DNA from 3 places in the Delftia sp. HK171 genome. Region 1 is predicted to be linked to each of the others. Evidence: predicted binding sites of a transcription regulator. Region 1 holds the regulator's gene; each other region holds the start of a gene.

Region 1 (5,726 bases):
ACGGCCAGCGAGTCCTCGGGCAGGGCGAAGTGGTCCATGCCCACATAGACATAGCCACCGTCCATGAACGCGGCGATGGAACGCGACAGCATGGCCAGCTTGTCGGCCCCCTGGGGCAGATCCTCGGCCGCAATGCGCCGCTGCGGCTTGAAGCGCTCGGGCAGGTGGGCATAGGCATAGAGCGCGATGCGGTCGGGCCGCAGCGCGTTGACCTGGGCCAGCGTGCGCTCGAAGGATTCGGGCGTCTGCTTGGGCAGGCCGTAGATCAGGTCCACGTTGATGGAGGCAAAGCCCAGCTGCCGCGCGGCCGCCACCAGCTCGAACACCTGCTCGGCCGGCTGCACGCGGTGCACCGCGATCTGCACCTGCTCGTCGAAGTCCTGCACGCCGAAGCTCAGGCGGTTGAAGCCCAGCTCCTTGAGCACGGCCAGGCGCTCGACGCTGACGGTGCGCGGATCGACCTCGATGGAGTACTCGCCACCCGGCTCCAGCTTGAAATGCTCGCGCAACAGGCCCATCAGCGTGCGCAGCTCGTCGTCGGAGAAGAAGGTGGGCGTGCCGCCGCCCAGGTGCAGCTGGCTGACGGCCTGGCCCTTGCCGCAATGGGCCGTGTGCAAGGCCATCTCGCGCGCCAGGTAGTCCAGGTAGACGGCAGCGCGATCATGGTGACGCGTCACGATCTTGTTGCAGGCGCAGTAGTAGCAAAGCGACTCGCAAAAGGGCACGTGCACATACAGCGACAAAGGCATGGCACGCGCTGCGGTACTCGATTTGCGTTGTTGCAGCGCCAGGATATAGTCCTCTGCACCAAAGGCCTCGACAAAGCGGTCGGCGGTAGGGAACGAGGTGTATCGGGGCCCCGGTACGTCAAAGCGACGCAGCAGCTCTGGGGTGACAGCGGTCATGGGTTTTTTCCTCTAATACCTCGACTGTGCCGCAGCACATCGGTCATGTCCTTGACTCATATCAAGAGTTGTTTGAGGGACTGCTGCGACAATTTGATCCAACTCATCGCAATCCACGAGGTCACCGCCGGCACGCTGTGTGCCGCTGATGTTTATCACTCCATGAACCTTCAGACCATCAAAGCCTCCTGCTCCAACTGCAACCTGCGCGAACTGTGCATGCCCATGGGCCTGGATGCCGAGCAGATGCAGCGCATCGACGACATCGTGGCCACGCGCCGCAAGGTCAAGCGCGGAGGCCTGCTGTTTCGCAACGGCGAGACATTCACCTCGCTGTACGCCATCCGCACCGGCTTCTTCAAGACCTGCGTGGCCACCGAGGACGGACGCGACCAGGTCACAGGCTTTCAGATGGCCGGCGAGATCATCGGCCTGGACGGCATCGTCAACGACCACCACACCTGCGATGCCGTCGCGCTGGAAGACGCCGAAGTCTGCGTCATGCCCTTCGACAAGCTGGAAGACCTGTCGCGCGAGGTCACGGCCCTGCAAAACCATGTGCACAAGGTCATGAGCCGCGAGATCGTGCGCGAGCACGGCGTGATGCTGCTGCTGGGCAGCATGCGCGCAGAAGAGCGCCTGGCCGCCTTCGTGCTCAACCTGGTGCAGCGCCTGCATGCGCGGGGCTTTTCCAAGTCCGAACTGGTGCTGCGCATGACGCGCGAGGAAATCGGCAGCTACCTGGGCCTGAAGCTGGAGACGGTGAGCCGCACCTTCTCCAAGTTCGCGGACGACAACATCATTGAGGTGCGCCAGCGCCATCTGCGCATCCTGGACACGGAGGCGCTCAAGCGCATCGTCAACAGCCAGCAGTGCCAGTGAGGCTGCAAGGGCGGCAAGCATTCATCCGCCAATGAACAAGGCCCGCGACAGCGGGCCTTGTTCATTGCGGCGGGCTCTCGCTCAGTCCCGCCCCAGCCCCTGCATGGCCAGGTCCGGGTCGGGCTCGGAGACCACGCCGTCATTGAGATCGCGGGCCGAGCGGCCCAGCATGGTGGTCATCAGGCTGGAGAGCATGGTCACGCCCCAGAAGGCGAAGAAGGCCAGCGTGTAGATGCCCTGGCGCGACCAGCCCAGGTCGCCGAGCCAATGCAGCTCCAGCGGGTCCACAAAGGCAAAAACCAGCATCTCCATCACGGCGGCTGCCAGAAAGGCAGGCCAGGCAATCCACATCCAGCGTTGGGCCAACATCAGCGATCTCCTTGTGCTGTCGAGGGGTCGCCTTCATTGTGCGCCGCGCCAACGCATGGCGCCAAGCCCCGCAGCGCCCTGCACGCCTGTAGGAAACCCTCACCCGTCGCGCATGCCGGAGATGCGATCCGCCATGCAAAAAGGCCGCGACTGCGGCCTCTTGCAGGGGTGCACGGCGATCAGCGGTCCGTGGGGTGATCGTGCGCGGGCGTAGCCGCATGGTTGCGGCCGGTGACGGCGGGCGCCATGCTCTTGGGCACTTCGCGCACGCCATCGGCACGCTCGTTGATCGTGATGCCGTTGCGGTAGTAGTCGGGGTCGATCACGGGATCGGCGCCATTGATGGCGATGATGGCCGTGATCACGGCAGCGACCACCACGGCCGCCGGGCCGGCCACCACCAGCCAGACATGGCCGAACCTCCACCAGGGCTTGCCGGCGTCGGGGTGCGAGGGAGCCTGCGCGGGCGCGGAAACTGCGGGACTGGAAGACATGGGAAACCTCTTTCTTTCAGGCGGCAGGCGCGGACCGTGCCGCGCCTGCCAGGAACATCACCGGGGCACCAGGAAGACGGCCTTTTCGGACGCGCGTCCCGCGCCTGAATGCACGGCATCGATATCGAAGAATACGGTGTGCGAGCCCGGCTCGGCCGAACCGTAGGGAATCTGCAGTCGCGCCGCAATGCCGCGCGTCTCGGCCGGGCCGACCTCGACTTCCTGCTCGGACGCCAGCTCCAGCCCATCGAGGCCATGGGCGCTGATGCGATAGCGCTGGGCCTGCTCGGTGGCATTCATGATCTGCAGGCGGTAGACATTCTCCAGCTTGCCGCCCGCCACGATGCGCGACAGCGAGGCGCGGTCGCGGATCACGTCCACCTTGACCGACTGGCGCAGCGCCAGGCTCACGATCATGGCCACGCTCAAGCCGATCAGCACGGCCGAGTAGATCAGCACGCGCGGACGGAAGATGCGGCGCAGCACCTGGGCACGCCGCCACAGGCCGGCCATGGCGTTCTGCGTGGTCAGGCGGATCAGGCCGCGCGGGTACTCCATCTTGTCCATGATGGAATTGCAGGCGTCTATGCACAGGCCGCAGCCAATGCATTCGTATTGCAGACCGTTGCGGATGTCGATGCCCACCGGGCAGACCTGCACGCACATCTTGCAGTCGATGCAGTCGCCCAGGCCCTGGGCCTTGTAGTCCACCTTCTTGGTGCGCGGCGCACGCGGCTCGCCCCGGCCCGTGTCGTAGCTGACGATCATGGTGTCCCGGTCGAACATGGCGCTCTGAAAGCGCGCATAGGGGCACATGTACTTGCAGACCTGCTCGCGCATGTAGCCCGCGTTGCCATAGGTGGCAAAGCCGTAGAACAGCACCCAGAACATCTGCCAGCTGCCCTGCAGCGCCAGCAGTTCGCCGCCCAGCTCGCGGATGGGCACGAAGTAGCCCACGAAGGTGAAGCCGGTCCACAGCGCAATGGCGATCCACAGCAACTGCTTGAGCGACTTCTTCCAGGCCTTCTCGAAGGTCCAGCCGTTCTTGTCCAGCCGCATGCGCGCGCTGCGGTCGCCTTCGACCTTGCGCTCCACCCACATGAAGATCTCGGTATAGACCGTCTGCGGGCACGAGAAGCCGCACCACAGGCGCCCGGCCACGGCCGTGAACAGGAACAATGCCAGCGCCGAGATGATCAGCAGGCCCGCCAGGTAGATGAAGTCCTGCGGGTACAGCACCAGCCCGAAGAGATAGAAGCGCCGCGTTCCGAGGTCGAACAGCACCATCTGGCGCTGGCCCCACTCCAGCCAGGGCAGGCCGTAGAAAACCAGTTGGGTGAGAAACACCAGGGCCCATCGCCAGCGAGCGAAGACACCGCTGATGGAGCGCGGGTAGACCTTCTTTTCCGACTCGAACATCGACACCAGCTCGCCCGGATCAGGCGTGGCCGGCGTGATCGGAATGACTTTGCGGGGAGGCTTCCCGGTGTCATCCCCGCTCTCGGGCTTCATGGTGGGTTCCTTTGTTTTTTTGAAATATCTGAAAACTCAAAACGCAAAAAGGCGGCGCCGCAGCGCCGCCCCTGTGCTTACTGACGGACTGCGCCGTCTTTGTGCGACATGCCCCAGACATAGGAAGCAAGCACCGCGATCTGCGCCTCGGTCAGCTTGTCCTTCTGGGCAGGCATCTCGTTGTGCTTGCCGTTGTTGATCATGGCCGTGATGGCGGCCTCGCCCCAGCCGTGCAGCCAGATGTCATCGGTCAGGTTGGGCGCGCCCAGGGCCTGGTTGCCCTTGCCGTCCATGCCGTGGCAGGCAGCGCAGGCCGTGAACTTGGACTTGCCCAGCGAGGCCTTGAGCGAGTCGTGCGGGCTGCCCGACAGGCTCAGCACATAGTGCGAGAGGTTGCGCACATCGTCGGGCGTGCCGACGGCAGCGGCCATGGGCGGCATGATGCCGATGCGGCCACCCGTGATGGTTTCCCTGATCTTCTCGGGCGTGCCGCCATGCAGCCAGTCGCCATCGGTCAGGTTGGGGAAGCTCTTGCCGCCGCGTGCGTCCGAGCCGTGGCACTGTGCGCAGTTGTTCATGAACAGGCGCTCGCCGATGGCCATGGCCTGGGGGTCCTTGGCCATGTCTTCGGTGCTCATGCTCGTGAACTTGGCGTACAGCGGCTCCAGGTCCGCGCGGGCCTTGGCCATCTCGTTTTCATAGGCGCCCAGCTGCGTCCAGCCCAGCTTGCCCGCGAACGAGCCCAGGCCCGGATAGGCCGCCAGGTAGGCGAAGCCGAACACCGAGGTGATGATGAACAGCCACATCCACCACTTGGGCATGGGGTTGTTCAGCTCGCGCAGGTCCTCGTCCCAGACGTGGCCCGTGGTGTTGTCGGCCGAGGGGACCACCTTCTTGCGTGCGGTGAGATACAGCAGCAGCAGGCAGCCGATGATGCCGCCCAGCGTGATCGCCGTGACATAGATCGACCAGAAGATGTTTACGAAATCGCTCATGGGAAGTTCTCGTTCTGGTGGAGGGACTCAGTCTTGCTCGAACGGCAGCTGGGCGGCCTCGTCGAAACGGGCCTGGTTGCGGCGGGCGAACGCCCACCACCAGATGCCGATGAAGCAGGCCAGCGAGGCCAGCGTGGCCACGATGCGCATGGTGGTGATGTCCATGTCGCTCTCCTTTACTTGACCGAACGGCCCAGGATCTGCAGGTAGGCGATGACGGCGTCCATTTCCGTCTTGCCCTTGACCTGCTCGGCAGCGCCGCTGATTTCCTCGTCGCTGTAGGGCACGCCCACCTTGCGCAGCGCGCTCATGTGCTGGGCGACCACGGTGTCATCCACCTTGTTCTTTTCCAGCCAGGTGTAGGCAGGCATGTTGGACTCGGGCACCACGTCGCGCGGGTTGTTCAGGTGGATGCGATGCCATTCGTCGCTGTACTTGCCGCCCACGCGGTGCAGGTCGGGACCCGTGCGCTTGGAACCCCACTGGAAGGGGTGGTCATAGACGAACTCGCCAGCCACCGAGTAGTGGCCGTAGCGCATGGTCTCGGCGCGGAAGGGGCGGATCATCTG
Region 2 (5,726 bases), 1.6 Mb from region 1:
AGCCGCGCCACCTGCCGCCCCAGCAGGGTGCTGTTGGCCGGCGTGGTCAGCCAGCCGGCCAGCACGCGGGCGGGATCATGGCGCTCGATCAGCGCCACCAGCGAAGGGCCGTCCAGGAACTTGTCGCGCACGAAATTCGCCAGGTTCTCGCCGATGCGGTCCTTGTTGCGCGGGATGATGGCCGTATGGCGCCCGACCAGGGGCAGCGGAATGCGCCGGAACAGCGCCGACACCGCAAACCAGTCGGCCAGCGCGCCGACCAGCGAGGCCTCGGTCACGGCCTTGATGCAGGCCAGCCACAGCGGCACCTGCTGCCAGTGCCCCGCCGCCACGGACGAGGCCACGAAGCCCAGCGCCACGAACAGCAGCAGCGCCAGCGGCAGGCGCTTGGCCGACTTCAGTGTTTGACGTTGCTCTGGCGACAGCATGGAGCGCAGCATACGACGCCCGTCCGCCATCCGCATGACGATGCCTGCCGCCAAAGCCTGTCAGCCAGCGCCTGCCTGCGAATTGCGCGGACAATACCGGCTTTCTTCAGAACCCTCTTGCGAGAACAAGACCATGACCGACGCCAACGCACCCGCCGATCGCCCCGCACTGCCCGACCACCTGTCCATCGACCCGCGCAGCCCGCACCATGTGGCCGCCGTGTTCGAGCACGACATCGGCATCCGCTTCAACGGCAACGAGCGCTTCGATGTGGAGGAATACTGCGTGAGCGAGGGATGGATCAAGGTGCCGGCCGGCAAGACGGTGGACCGCAAGGGAAAGCCCCTGCTGATCAAGCTCAAGGGCGCCGTGGAAGCTTTCTACCGCTGATTTCCGGCCGGTCGCAAGGCCGGCCGCAACCTCTTCAGGAATCAGCGGGCTTCAGCCCGCATCGGCCCGTGGCGCCGGCGGATTTCTGAACTTCTCCCGCAGCTCGGCGCAGTGGTCCTTGGCGGGCAGGGCATCCGTCTTCTGCAGCCAATCCACATCCGAGGCCTGCGCCACCGATGTCTCCCCCGCCTGCGCCACGGCCACCTTGGCGCCTGCGGCCTCGGGCAGCCAGGTGGGAATGCCCACGCCGCGCAGCACGTGGCCGCGCCCGGCCACCAGCAGCACGGTCTTGCCGGGCTTGACTGCGGCCCTGGCCACCTCGGCCATGCTGGCATCGCGGGCCAGCTGGATGCGGGCCATGGGCGCCAGCTGGGTGTCGGGCAGCAGGCCGCAGTGGCCTTCGCGGATGGCGTCGAGCTGGCGCTGCCAGCCCTCGGGCGGCAGGTGGGTGTCCAGGTTCTCGTTGCGCATGGCCTGCTTCATGTCGGCGCGCGGCAGGTTGCCACCCAGCACGGGCACGCCCGCGCGCACGGCGGCCATGACCACGCCGCGGTAGCGCGGCCAGGGCCAGGCCGCGTCCTGCCATTGCAGGGCCTGCTGCACCGCGTCCTCGGAGGCATCGCGCGCCAGGCTGGCCGTGGAGCCCGTGCGCGGCGCCATCTCGATCACCAGCGCGGCCAGGCGCTCCTGTTTTGCCAACTGCTCCACCGTGGCCTGCTGCCAGGCCTGGTGGGCGACCGCATCGTGCTGCTCGCCCAGCAGCACGATGGGCGCGTCGGACCAGCGCTGCAACTGCTGCGTCCAGTCCCGCGCCGGGGCGGAGGAGCTGGCGCAGCCTGCAAGGGCTGCCGCCAGCAATGCGGCCGCAGCCAGGCCGGCAAGGCGCGGGGTGCGGATGAAGGGGCGGAGGTGGGAGCGGACTTGCATGGCCCCATGCTAATCACTGGCCTCGCCCGGGGACGCCATAGGCCCTGTGGGCATTGGGGGCAGTTGAAAGGATCCTAGGAATCGGGGCGGGGGCACGGCGCAAACGGGTGGCGCTTGATTCAGGTCAAGACGCGCAAATGTGCCGTGGCTACAGTGCAGCCATGCATGGCAAGCCCTCGCTTTCGACCAAGCTGCTGCTCATGGGCGCGGCCTGCCTGCTCGCGGCCGTGGCATCGATCGGTTTCACGCTGTGGGTGGCCTGGCAGCTGGAGGGCGGCGCGGCGGCGGTGAACGAGGCCGGGCGGCTGCGCATGAGCATGGTGCGCATGGCCATGGCGCGCCAGAACGAGGCGCCTGCGCAGTGGCAGGAGCGCGCACGGCAGTTCGACGCCAGCCTGGACCTGCTGCGCAGCGGCGACATGTCGCGGCCGCTGTTCGTGCCCTGGAGCGATGCGGTCAGCGCGCGCTACGAGCGCATACGCGGCGACTGGAGTGCGCTGCGCACGCAGTGGCAGGCCGAGGACCATGTCGATGCGCAGGCCATCATGGGCAGCGCCGATGCCTTCGTGCGCGAGGTGGACGGCTTTGTCGAGGCCATCGAGGACCGGCTCTCGCGCTGGACGGCCATCCTGCACCTGTTTCAGATGTGTCTGATGGCGCTGGCCATCATCGCAGCCGTGAGTTTCATGGCCACCAGCTACTGGCTGGTGCTGCATCCCGTGGGCCAGCTGCGCTCGGCGCTGGAGCGCATGCGCCGCGGACACCTGGACACGCGCATGAGCGTGGAGGTGGACGACGAGTTCGGCCAGCTGGCGGCCGGCTTCAACCTCATGGCCCAGTCGCTGCAGAGCTCGCACGCCGAGCTGGAAGACAAGGTGCGCGAGAAGACCGCCAGCCTCAACGTGCAGCACCAGCAGCTGCAGGCGCTGTACGCGGTCAGCGTGCAGGCGTCGGAGGCCGCCAGCCTGCAGTCCCTGGCCGAAGGCTTTGTGCGCCAGGTCCGCCTGGCGGCCCAGGCCGATGCGGCCACGGTGCGCTGGTCCGACGAGGCCAACGAGCGCTACGTGCTGCTGGCCGGCGACGGCCTGCCCCAGTCCATGTCGGTGCAGGAGCACTGCCTGCACACGGGCGCCTGCCTGTGCGGCCAGCCGCGCGAGCAGGCGCGGCTGCGCGTGATCCCCATCACGCCGTCCAGCGACCTGCAGCTGCCGCACTGCCGCGAGGCCGGCTTCGAGACCGTGGTCAGCATCCCCGTGCAACTGCAGCAGCGCCTGCTGGGCGAGGTCAACCTGTTCTTTCGCTCCACCGTGGTGCTCACGGACGACATGCGCGACCTGCTGTCCGCCATGGCGCGCCACCTGGCCAGCGCCATGGAAAGCCTGCGCGCCACGGCGCTGGAGCGCGAGGCCGCCGTGGCCGAGGAGCGCGGCCTGATCGCGCGCGAGCTGCATGACTCCATTGCCCAGTCGCTGGCCTTTCTCAAGATACAGACCCAGCTGCTGCGCGACGCCGTGGCCAAGGGCCGTGACGAGGCGCGCGACCGCAGCCTGGGCGAGCTGGAAGTGGGCGTGTGCGAATGCTATGCCGACGTGCGCGAGCTGCTGGTGCATTTCCGCACGCGCACCAGCGCCGAGGACATCGAGGCCGCGCTGCGCGCCACGCTGTCCAAGTTCGAGCACCAGACGGGCATTGCCACCTCGCTGAGCATGTCGGGCCAGGGCCTGCCGCTGGCGCCCGACGTGCAGATCCAGGTGCTGCACATGGTGCAGGAGGCGCTGTCCAACGTGCGCAAGCACGCGGGTGCCAGGCATGTGGAGCTGCGCGTGGGGCGCCACCCCTGGCGCTTCGAAGTCTGCGACGACGGCTGCGGCTTCGTCCCCGCCGCCGTTGCGCCGGACTCGCTGCATGTGGGCCTGGGCATCATGCGCGAGCGCGCCCTGCTGGCGCAGGCGCTGGTCCATGTCCATTCGCGCCCCGGCGAGGGCACGCGCGTGCTGATCGAGCTGCCGCCGTCGGCCTCGGCCGGCGCGCCAGCGCAGGCCCTCCCCTCGAACGCGTGACACGCTCCCGCAAGAAAAAGACCGCCCCATGTCCTTCTCCAGCCCCATCTCCGTCTTCGTCATCGACGATCACACGCTGTTCCGCCGCGGCCTGATCGCCCTTATCGCCCAGGACGCAGGCCTACGCGTGGTCGGCGAGGCCGGCGACGCGGGCGAGGCCCTGCGCCTGGTGCCCGCGCTGGCGCCCCAGGTCATCCTGCTGGACAACCACCTGCCCGGCGTGCTGGGCGTCGATGCCATCGCGGGCCTGCGGGCCGCATCGCCCGGCAGCCGCGTCGTCATGCTCACCGTGAGCGAGGACGGCCAGGACCTGGCGGCCGCGCTGCGCAACGGCGCCCAGGGCTATCTGCTCAAGACCATCGACGGCGACCTGCTGTCCGAAGCCCTGCGCCGCGCCGCGCGCGGCGAGCCCGTGGTCAGCCCCGAGATGATGGGCAAGCTGGTGGCCGCCTTCCAGTCCCAGGGCGCGCCCGAGCCCCAGGCGCCCGAGCCGGACGAGGCCCCGGCCTCGCCGCTGTCCCCGCGCGAGGAAGAGGTGCTGGTCCAGATCGCCCGAGGCGCCAGCAACAAGGAAATCGCCCGCACGCTGGACATTGCCGAGACCACGGTCAAGATCCATGTGCAACACATCCTGCGCAAGCTGGGCCTGAGCTCGCGCGTGCAGGCGGCGGTGTATGCGTCGGAGCGGCAGCGGGATTAGCGGCCTACGCTGTGGCTGAAGCCCAACCATCCCCAGCACACCGCAGCGCCCACACCCAGGCCAGCGCGGCCGCCACGGTCAGCCCGGTGAGCATGGCCGCCGCGCCCATGGCGTCCAGCGCCACGCCGGCCGCCAGCGGCACCAGCATGCGGCTGGCGGCGAACAGGCTGGCCTGCAGGCCGTAGTCGAAGGCCTGCCAGCGCGGGCGGGCGAATTGCATCATCAGTCCGAAGACGCAGGCCGAGGAGGCGCCCATGGCCGCTGCCACGCAGGCCACGGCCGCGACCAGGCCCGGGGGCGGGGCGCCGGCTGCGATGACGGCCGCCAGCAGCGCCAGCGCCGCCACGTTGCAGCCCGCATACAGGGGCAGGGCGCGCCGGGTGCCCAGGCGACGCGTGAGCAGGGGCGAGGCCGCGCCCGCCAGCGCGGCCACCACGCCGCCGCCCATGCCGGCCAGCAGGGCAGCCTGGGCCGGCGCGAAGCCATGGTCCAGCATCAGCGGCTTGAGGTAGAACCAGGCCGCGCCGATGAAGGGGAAGTAGCTGACCAGCACCAGGGTCCAGCGCCAGGCGCCGGGCTGGGCGCCATAGCCGCGGACCATGGCGGCCAGTCCAGCTTTGGGCGCAGGCAGCAGCACAGGCGAGGGCGCATCCCCGGGCTCATGGCGCACCACCCAGGCCAGCAGCAGGGCGCCCAGGGCCAGCGCGCCGGCCAGGCAGAGGAAGGGCGCGCGCCAGCCCCATTTCGCCTGCATGAGCAGCATCATCCCGCCGCCCACGATGGCGCCCAGCGACAGCGCCGCTGCGCGCACGCCCCCGGCGCGCATGCGCTCGGACGCGGGCAGCAGGCGGATGGCCAGGGCGCTGACGGGAATGTCGGCCCAGGTGGCGGCCAGCGCGGCCGCGAAGGCCAGGCCGAACAGCCACAGGCGCTCGGCCAGCAACTGCTGCCAGCCCAGGGCCAGCAGCACGGCCGCATAAGCCAGGCACAGGGCCAGCGCCCAGGCGCGGTAGCGCGGCTGGCCGTTCGCGCTGCGCGCTTCCACGGGCGCGGCCAGCGCGAACTTGATCAGCGCGGGCAGCCCTGCCAGCTGGAACAGGCCGATGGCCGCGCCCGACCAGCCATGCTGGCGCATGACCAGGGGCAGGCCCAGCCAGAGGTAGACGCTGGGGGCGGTGAGCGCCAGGTGCAGCCAGCCGAACAGGGCCTGGAGCAGCCAG
Region 3 (5,726 bases), 1.4 Mb from region 1:
AGACGGGCTTGCCACGGTTCATGGCCCCAGCTCCTGACGCATCTCTTCAAGCACCTGCACGGCGCCCTGGATCATGGCCAGCCTGTGCTCCAGCGCAGCCTTTTGGGCCTGCAGCCGGTCCAACTGCTCGGCAACCAGCACCTCGTCGGCCCGCAGCTTCTTCAGCCGCTCCTGTATGGCCTCCATTTCCGGGGCGCTCATCTGCCAATCCTCCAGCATCGAAGGGCGCCGAGCGTGGCCCGGACCCTTCTCACGATTCACACGAATGCCGGCAATTATCTGTGCGCCTTAGTGATTGGCTATGAATGAATTGACATAGATTGTCATCGACCGGCGCAGAAGGCCGAAGGCTGTGCAGTTGTTCAAAGCAGCCAGGTCCTGTTGGGCCGGTTGCCGTCGATTTCCACAAGTCCTGCGTCCTGCAGTATGGGCAGGATGTAGGTGATCACCACGGCTGCGTTGTCGTTGGCCTGTTTGGCCGCAAAGCCCAGAAAGCCGGGCCGGTGCTGGCTGGAGGCCACGATGCAGGGCCGCTCGGCGCCGTGATGCTCCTGGGCCAGATGGCGCAGCACGGCGCCGAAGGCTTCCCGCCTTATGCGCACCGTGTTGCCCTTGTGCGTTCTGACTTCCAGGCCGCTGTCGCTGCGGCGGATGACAGTGAAGGACGCGGTGCGTCCCTTGTCGGGCGTCTTCAGGGGCTTGTCCTGGGCGATGCCGTCCCAGAAGGCATTGAAATCGTTGTTGGAGAGCACGCGCACGAAAAAGAGGTCCATTGCCTGGAGGTTTTCTTGGACGTGGAGTCTCCCTGGCTTCGACTGGCCGAAGATGAGCAAATCTGAGCAGTGCCGCTCAATGTGCGAGAAATTTGAGGAAGATCCGGCCTTGCCGCGTTCTGACCTCGGTCCCTTCGATAAAGCCCATCAGTCTGGCCGAACCGTCCATGGAGTACAGCGCCGGTCCATCGATGCGGTAGATGGGCCTGGTCCCGCAACGGACGAATTCATCGCCTTCGACACGCCCGATTTCGTTTCCGTGCCCATCAAGCACAGTCCACGAGCCTCCTGCAATCATGGCCTCACCCGGCAGTTGCCGGTTCCCAAGTGAAACCACCAATCTAAGGAACGCGAGGTGTCTGAATCTGAGCGAATCTGAGCAGTCGTGTAAAGCTGGGCCGCCGACGCCTTGGGCAGGGTCCTGTGGAAATTCGTGTGCGCCAGGCTCAAGCCGCATCGCACCGGCCAAAAGAAGCTGGCTGCGATCTAGGGGCACTGCATGCGTGGGCGATTGAGCGGTTCGCAGCCAAGTAGAATTGTTTCATATCAAAGACATGCTGCTCTGAAAGTTGCAGCGACCGGGCCCGCTTGGCGGGCCTTGTGCATGGGGCGCGGTCCCGCAGCCGGTATCTGGGTGCATGTCCTGATTCTCTGTAGGCCCGGCCTGCGATCCAATCTCGCGCATGGGGCTGAGCCTTCTCGTCAAATTGCTCTCATTTATGAAGATCTGCTGTCGCCACCCGGATGCGCCTGCGGCATTGCCTTTCGGCTTGCCCGTGGGCCATGCCGTGTGGTGCATGCCGCGCTGCGGAGGGCGGGCGTGAGCGAACAGGCGCTGTACGATCTGGCCCCCGTTCTGGAGCTGATGCTGCTGGGCCTGTTGCTGGCGCTGGGCCCCCTGGCCTGGGTGTGGCTGCGCAACCGCAGCAGCGGCTCGCTCAAGCGACTGCAGGCGCTGTCGGTGCTCACGCTGTTCCTGACCTTCGATCTGGTGCTGTTCGGCGCCTTCACCCGCCTGACCGATTCCGGCCTGGGCTGCCCCGATTGGCCGGGCTGCTATGGCAGTGCCAGCCCCATGGGCGCCCGCGCGCAGATTGCCGAGGCGCAGGCCGCCATGCCCACCGGGCCGGTGACGCATGGCAAGGCATGGATAGAGATGGTCCACCGCTATCTGGCAACCACCGTGGGCGTGCTCATCATCGCCATGACCATCATGGCCTGGCGGCGCGCGCGGCGCCTGGGCAGGGCGGGTGGCGCAGGGGCCGAGCGTACAGGGGCGGAGGGCACAGGCGGTGCCCTGAGTCCGTGGTGGCCCACGCTGGCGCTGTTCTGGGTCTGCCTGCAGGGCGCCTTTGGCGCCTGGACCGTGACCATGAAGCTTTTTCCGGCCATCGTGACCCTGCACCTGCTGGGCGGCACGGGGCTGCTGGCCTTGCTGTGCGTGCCCGCCGTGGGGCTGAGCCGTGCTGCGCGTCAGCAAGGGGCGACCGTGATTTCACCCGCGCTGCGCGCGGGGCTGTGGCTGGGTCTTGCGCTGCTAGTGCTGCAGGTGGCGCTGGGCGGCTGGGTCAGCACCAACTATGCGGTGCTGGCCTGCAGCAGTTTCCCGACCTGCCAGGGCAGCTGGTGGCCGGCCATGGATTTTTCGCAGGCGCTGCAGATCTGGCGTCCGTTGGGCATGCTGCAGGACGGCAGCAACATCAGCTTTGCGGGCCTCACGGCCATCCACTATCTGCACCGCCTGGCGGCCTATGTGGTGGTGGCTGCGCTGGCCGGGCTGTGGTGGCGTTTGGGTGAAGTGCCCGCACTGGCGTCGCAGCGCCGCGTGCTGGGTGCGTTTTTGGTGCTGCAGGTGCTGACAGGCCTGTCGAACGTGGTGCTCGATTGGCCGCTGGTGGCCGCGGTGCTGCATACGGGCGGCGCAGCTGCGCTGGTGACCGTGATTGTTTGGTGCCTGGCGGCCAGCCGCCCGGGCGCACTGCGGGACGGTCTGCCGGTTGCCCGTGGAGAGATTGCATGAGTAAACAAGCTTCCCTGAGTGTCGAGCCCTCGCGCTGGACACAGTTCTATGCCCTGACCAAGCCGCGTGTGGTGCAGCTGATCGTGTTCTGCGCACTGATCGGCATGGTGCTGGCCGTGCCCGGCTGGCCCAACGCCGACCAGTGGCTGCACATGGCGCTGGCCTGCCTGGGCATCTGGCTGGTGGCGGGCGCGGCGGCCGCCTTCAACTGCCTGGTGGAGCGCCATATCGATGCGCGCATGAAGCGCACCTCCTGGCGGCCCACGGCGCGCGGCGAGCTGAGCAGCCAGCAGGCGCTGGCCTTCTCGGCCATCCTGTGCACGCTGGGCGCGCTGGTGCTGCTGCTGTGCACCAACCCGCTGACCATGTGGCTGACGCTGGCCACCTTCGTGGGCTATGCCGTGATCTACACGGTGATCCTTAAGCCTGCCACGCCGCAGAACATCGTGATCGGCGGTGCCTCCGGTGCCATGCCGCCCGTGCTGGGCTGGGCCGCGATGACGGGCCAGGTCGGTCCCGAGGCGCTGATCCTGTTCCTCATCATCTTCCTGTGGACACCACCCCATTTCTGGGCGCTAGCGCTGTACCGCGTGGAAGACTACCGCCAGTCCGGCCTGCCCATGCTGCCCGTGACGCATGGCAGCGAGTACACGCGGCTGCAGATCCTGCTGTACACGGTGATCCTGTTTGCGGCCTGCATGCTGCCCTTCATGTACGGCATGAGTTCCTGGCTGTACCTGGTGGTGGCCGTGGTGCTGAGCGTGGGCTTCTGTGCCTATGCCTTTGCACTGTGGCGCAATTACTCGGACCAGCTGTCGCGCAAGACCTTCCGCTTCTCGCTGATCCACCTGAGCGTGCTGTTCCTGGCGCTGCTGATCGATCACTACCTCTGGCTGGGCTGATGGGGCTGATGGCCTGAGGGCCATGGCCGCGCAACGAAAAACCGGGCCCTTGAGGCCCGGTTTGTCTTGGTGCTTGCCGCCTTACTTGATCTGCCGCTTTTCCAGCTTGCGCGCCAGCGTGCGCCGGTGCATGCCCAGGCGACGGGCAGCTTCGGAGATGTTGAAATCGCTCTCGGCCAGGGTTTCGTGGATGTGTTCCCACTCCAGCGTCTTGATGGAGGTGGGGTTGCGTGACAGTTCCACGTCGGTGCGGCCTTCGAGGCGGCCGAAGGCGGCCTCGATATCGTCGGTGTTGGAGGGCTTGGCCAGATAGTGGCATGCGCCTAGCTTGACCGCCTCCACGGCCGTGGCAATGCTGGCATAGCCTGTGAGCACGACGATCAGCGCCTCGGGGCTGTGCTGGTGCAGCATCTGCACGCAGCTCAGGCCCGACGCGTTGCCCGCCAGCTTGAGGTCCATGACGGCGTATTGCGGCGAGTGCGTCTGCAGCAGCTCGCGCACTTCCTCGGCGCTGGCGGCCTGCAGCACGCGGTAGCCGCGCCGCTCGAACGAGCGCGTCAGCGTGCGCGCAAAGGTCGCATCGTCTTCAACCAGCAGCAGGAGGCGGGAGCTGTCCATGGGCGATTCGGGTTCCTGTGGGCGCCGCTTCAGGCGCCGGGTTCAATGGCAATCGATGACAGGGGCAGGCGGATCTCCACCTCACTGCCCCGCGGCGGGGTGTTCCTCACCTGAACGCGTCCGCCCAGCGAGCGCGCCACGTTGAGCACCAGGAAGAGGCCCAGCCCCCGGCCCGGGCGCTCCGTCTTGGTGGAGATATGGCGCTGGCCCAGCTGTTCCAGCACGGCGGGTGCAAAGCCCGGTCCCTTGTCGCGCACGGTGATGCACAGCATGCCGGTGCGCACGGCCAGGTGCAGCGCCACATGGCGGGGGGAGGCTTCGGCCGCATTGTCGAGCACATTGCAAACCATTTGCTGCAACGCGGTATCGGAAAGAATGGGGAAGTCCTCGTCGGCCTGGACATAGTCGAAATGCTCCACGGCGTGGCGTGACTGCCAGTGCGCGACCACGCCGTCCATGAAGGCGCGCAGCGTGGTGGCCTGTGGCGCATCGGCGCGGGTCTCGCCGGCCGACATGAGCACACTGGAGACGATGGACTTGCAGCGCAGCAGCTGCTGCTGCATTTCCTGCAGGTCGGCCAGCAGGTCGGGGTCTTGCGTGATGGCGGGCATGCGCTGCCAGTCGCCCAGGATGACGGACATGGTGGACAGCGGCGTGCCCAGCTCGTGCGCCGCGCCCGTGGCCAGCAGGCCCATGCGCACGATGTGCTCCTCTTCGCTGGCACGCTGGCGCATGTTGGCCAGCCGTGCGTCACGCCGGCGCAGGTTGGAGACGATGCGGCGCAGGAAGACCACCAGCAGCACCGTGGTCAGCCCGAAGCTGATCAGAATGCCGCTCACGTACAGGCCGGGCAGCCCGTCGGGACCTGCAGCGCCAATGGGCAGGGGCCAGTGCACGATGGCCAGCACCAGGGTGCACAGCGAGGTGCTGGCAACAATGATCCAGGCGTGCACGGGCCTGAGCAGCACGGCGCCCAGAATGCCCTGCAGCAGGAACAGATAGATGAAGGGATTGCTGGCGCCGCCGCTCAAATACAGCTGTATGGCCAGTGCCAGCACGTCGGCCAGCAGGGCCAGGAACAGGTTGCGCGCCGAGATCTGGCGGCGGTGGCTGCGGTACCAGTAGATGTAGCCAAGATTGGTGAAGACGCTGGCCATCAGCACCAGGGCCATGGCCGGCAGCGGCAGGGTGATGCCGAAGCCGTAGTGCACCAGGGAGATGGTGATCACCTGCCCGACCACGGCGAACCAGCGCAGCTGTATCAGCAGCTGCATGTTCTGGCGTTCGGTGGTGCGCTCGACGCGGAACAGGGACTCTGAAGGCGAATTCACGCGGGCGATTGTGCGCTACCGCAGGCAGCCGTGGCGCGGCAGGGTCTTGTAGAGTACTGGCGTAAAAAAGGCCACCGATGTC

What was found. The regulator FNR, encoded in region 1, switches genes on or off when oxygen is low (the NO sensors DNR and NnrR bind a similar motif). The targets are predictions, from matches to a motif close to TTGATNNNNATCAA.
Region 2: a site for FNR is predicted at 1,861-1,874, ahead of BO996_RS05685 (type IV pili methyl-accepting chemotaxis transducer N-terminal domain-containing protein). Genes of this name have one in related genera too.
Region 3: a site for FNR is predicted at 1,310-1,323, ahead of BO996_RS18950 (COX15/CtaA family protein). Genes of this name have one in related genera too.

What each region holds. Positions count from the first base shown of each region.
Region 1 covers NZ_CP018101.1:2,848,587-2,854,312, reverse strand. Annotated here, with positions in the region: gene hemN (oxygen-independent coproporphyrinogen III oxidase) at 1-905, opposite strand, end outside; gene fnr (fumarate/nitrate reduction transcriptional regulator Fnr) at 1,068-1,787, shown strand; gene BO996_RS12970 (hypothetical protein) at 1,869-2,156, opposite strand; gene BO996_RS12965 (FixH family protein) at 2,336-2,650, opposite strand; gene ccoG (cytochrome c oxidase accessory protein CcoG) at 2,708-4,162, opposite strand; gene ccoP (cytochrome-c oxidase, cbb3-type subunit III) at 4,240-5,157, opposite strand; gene BO996_RS12950 (cbb3-type cytochrome oxidase subunit 3) at 5,185-5,322, opposite strand; gene ccoO (cytochrome-c oxidase, cbb3-type subunit II) at 5,334-5,726, opposite strand, start outside.
Region 2 covers NZ_CP018101.1:1,241,322-1,247,047, forward strand. Annotated here, with positions in the region: gene BO996_RS05670 (DUF445 domain-containing protein) at 1-440, opposite strand, end outside; gene BO996_RS05675 (DUF3297 family protein) at 562-819, shown strand; gene BO996_RS05680 (ChaN family lipoprotein) at 871-1,746, opposite strand; gene BO996_RS05685 (type IV pili methyl-accepting chemotaxis transducer N-terminal domain-containing protein) at 1,908-3,806, shown strand; gene BO996_RS05690 (response regulator) at 3,835-4,506, shown strand; gene BO996_RS05695 (MFS transporter) at 4,511-5,726, opposite strand, start outside.
Region 3 covers NZ_CP018101.1:4,208,790-4,214,515, reverse strand. Annotated here, with positions in the region: gene BO996_RS18970 (hypothetical protein) at 1-22, opposite strand, end outside; gene BO996_RS18965 (hypothetical protein) at 19-201, opposite strand; gene BO996_RS18960 (hypothetical protein) at 363-773, opposite strand; gene BO996_RS18950 (COX15/CtaA family protein) at 1,594-2,793, shown strand; gene cyoE (heme o synthase) at 2,790-3,695, shown strand; gene BO996_RS18940 (response regulator transcription factor) at 3,777-4,313, opposite strand; gene BO996_RS18935 (ATP-binding protein) at 4,343-5,644, opposite strand.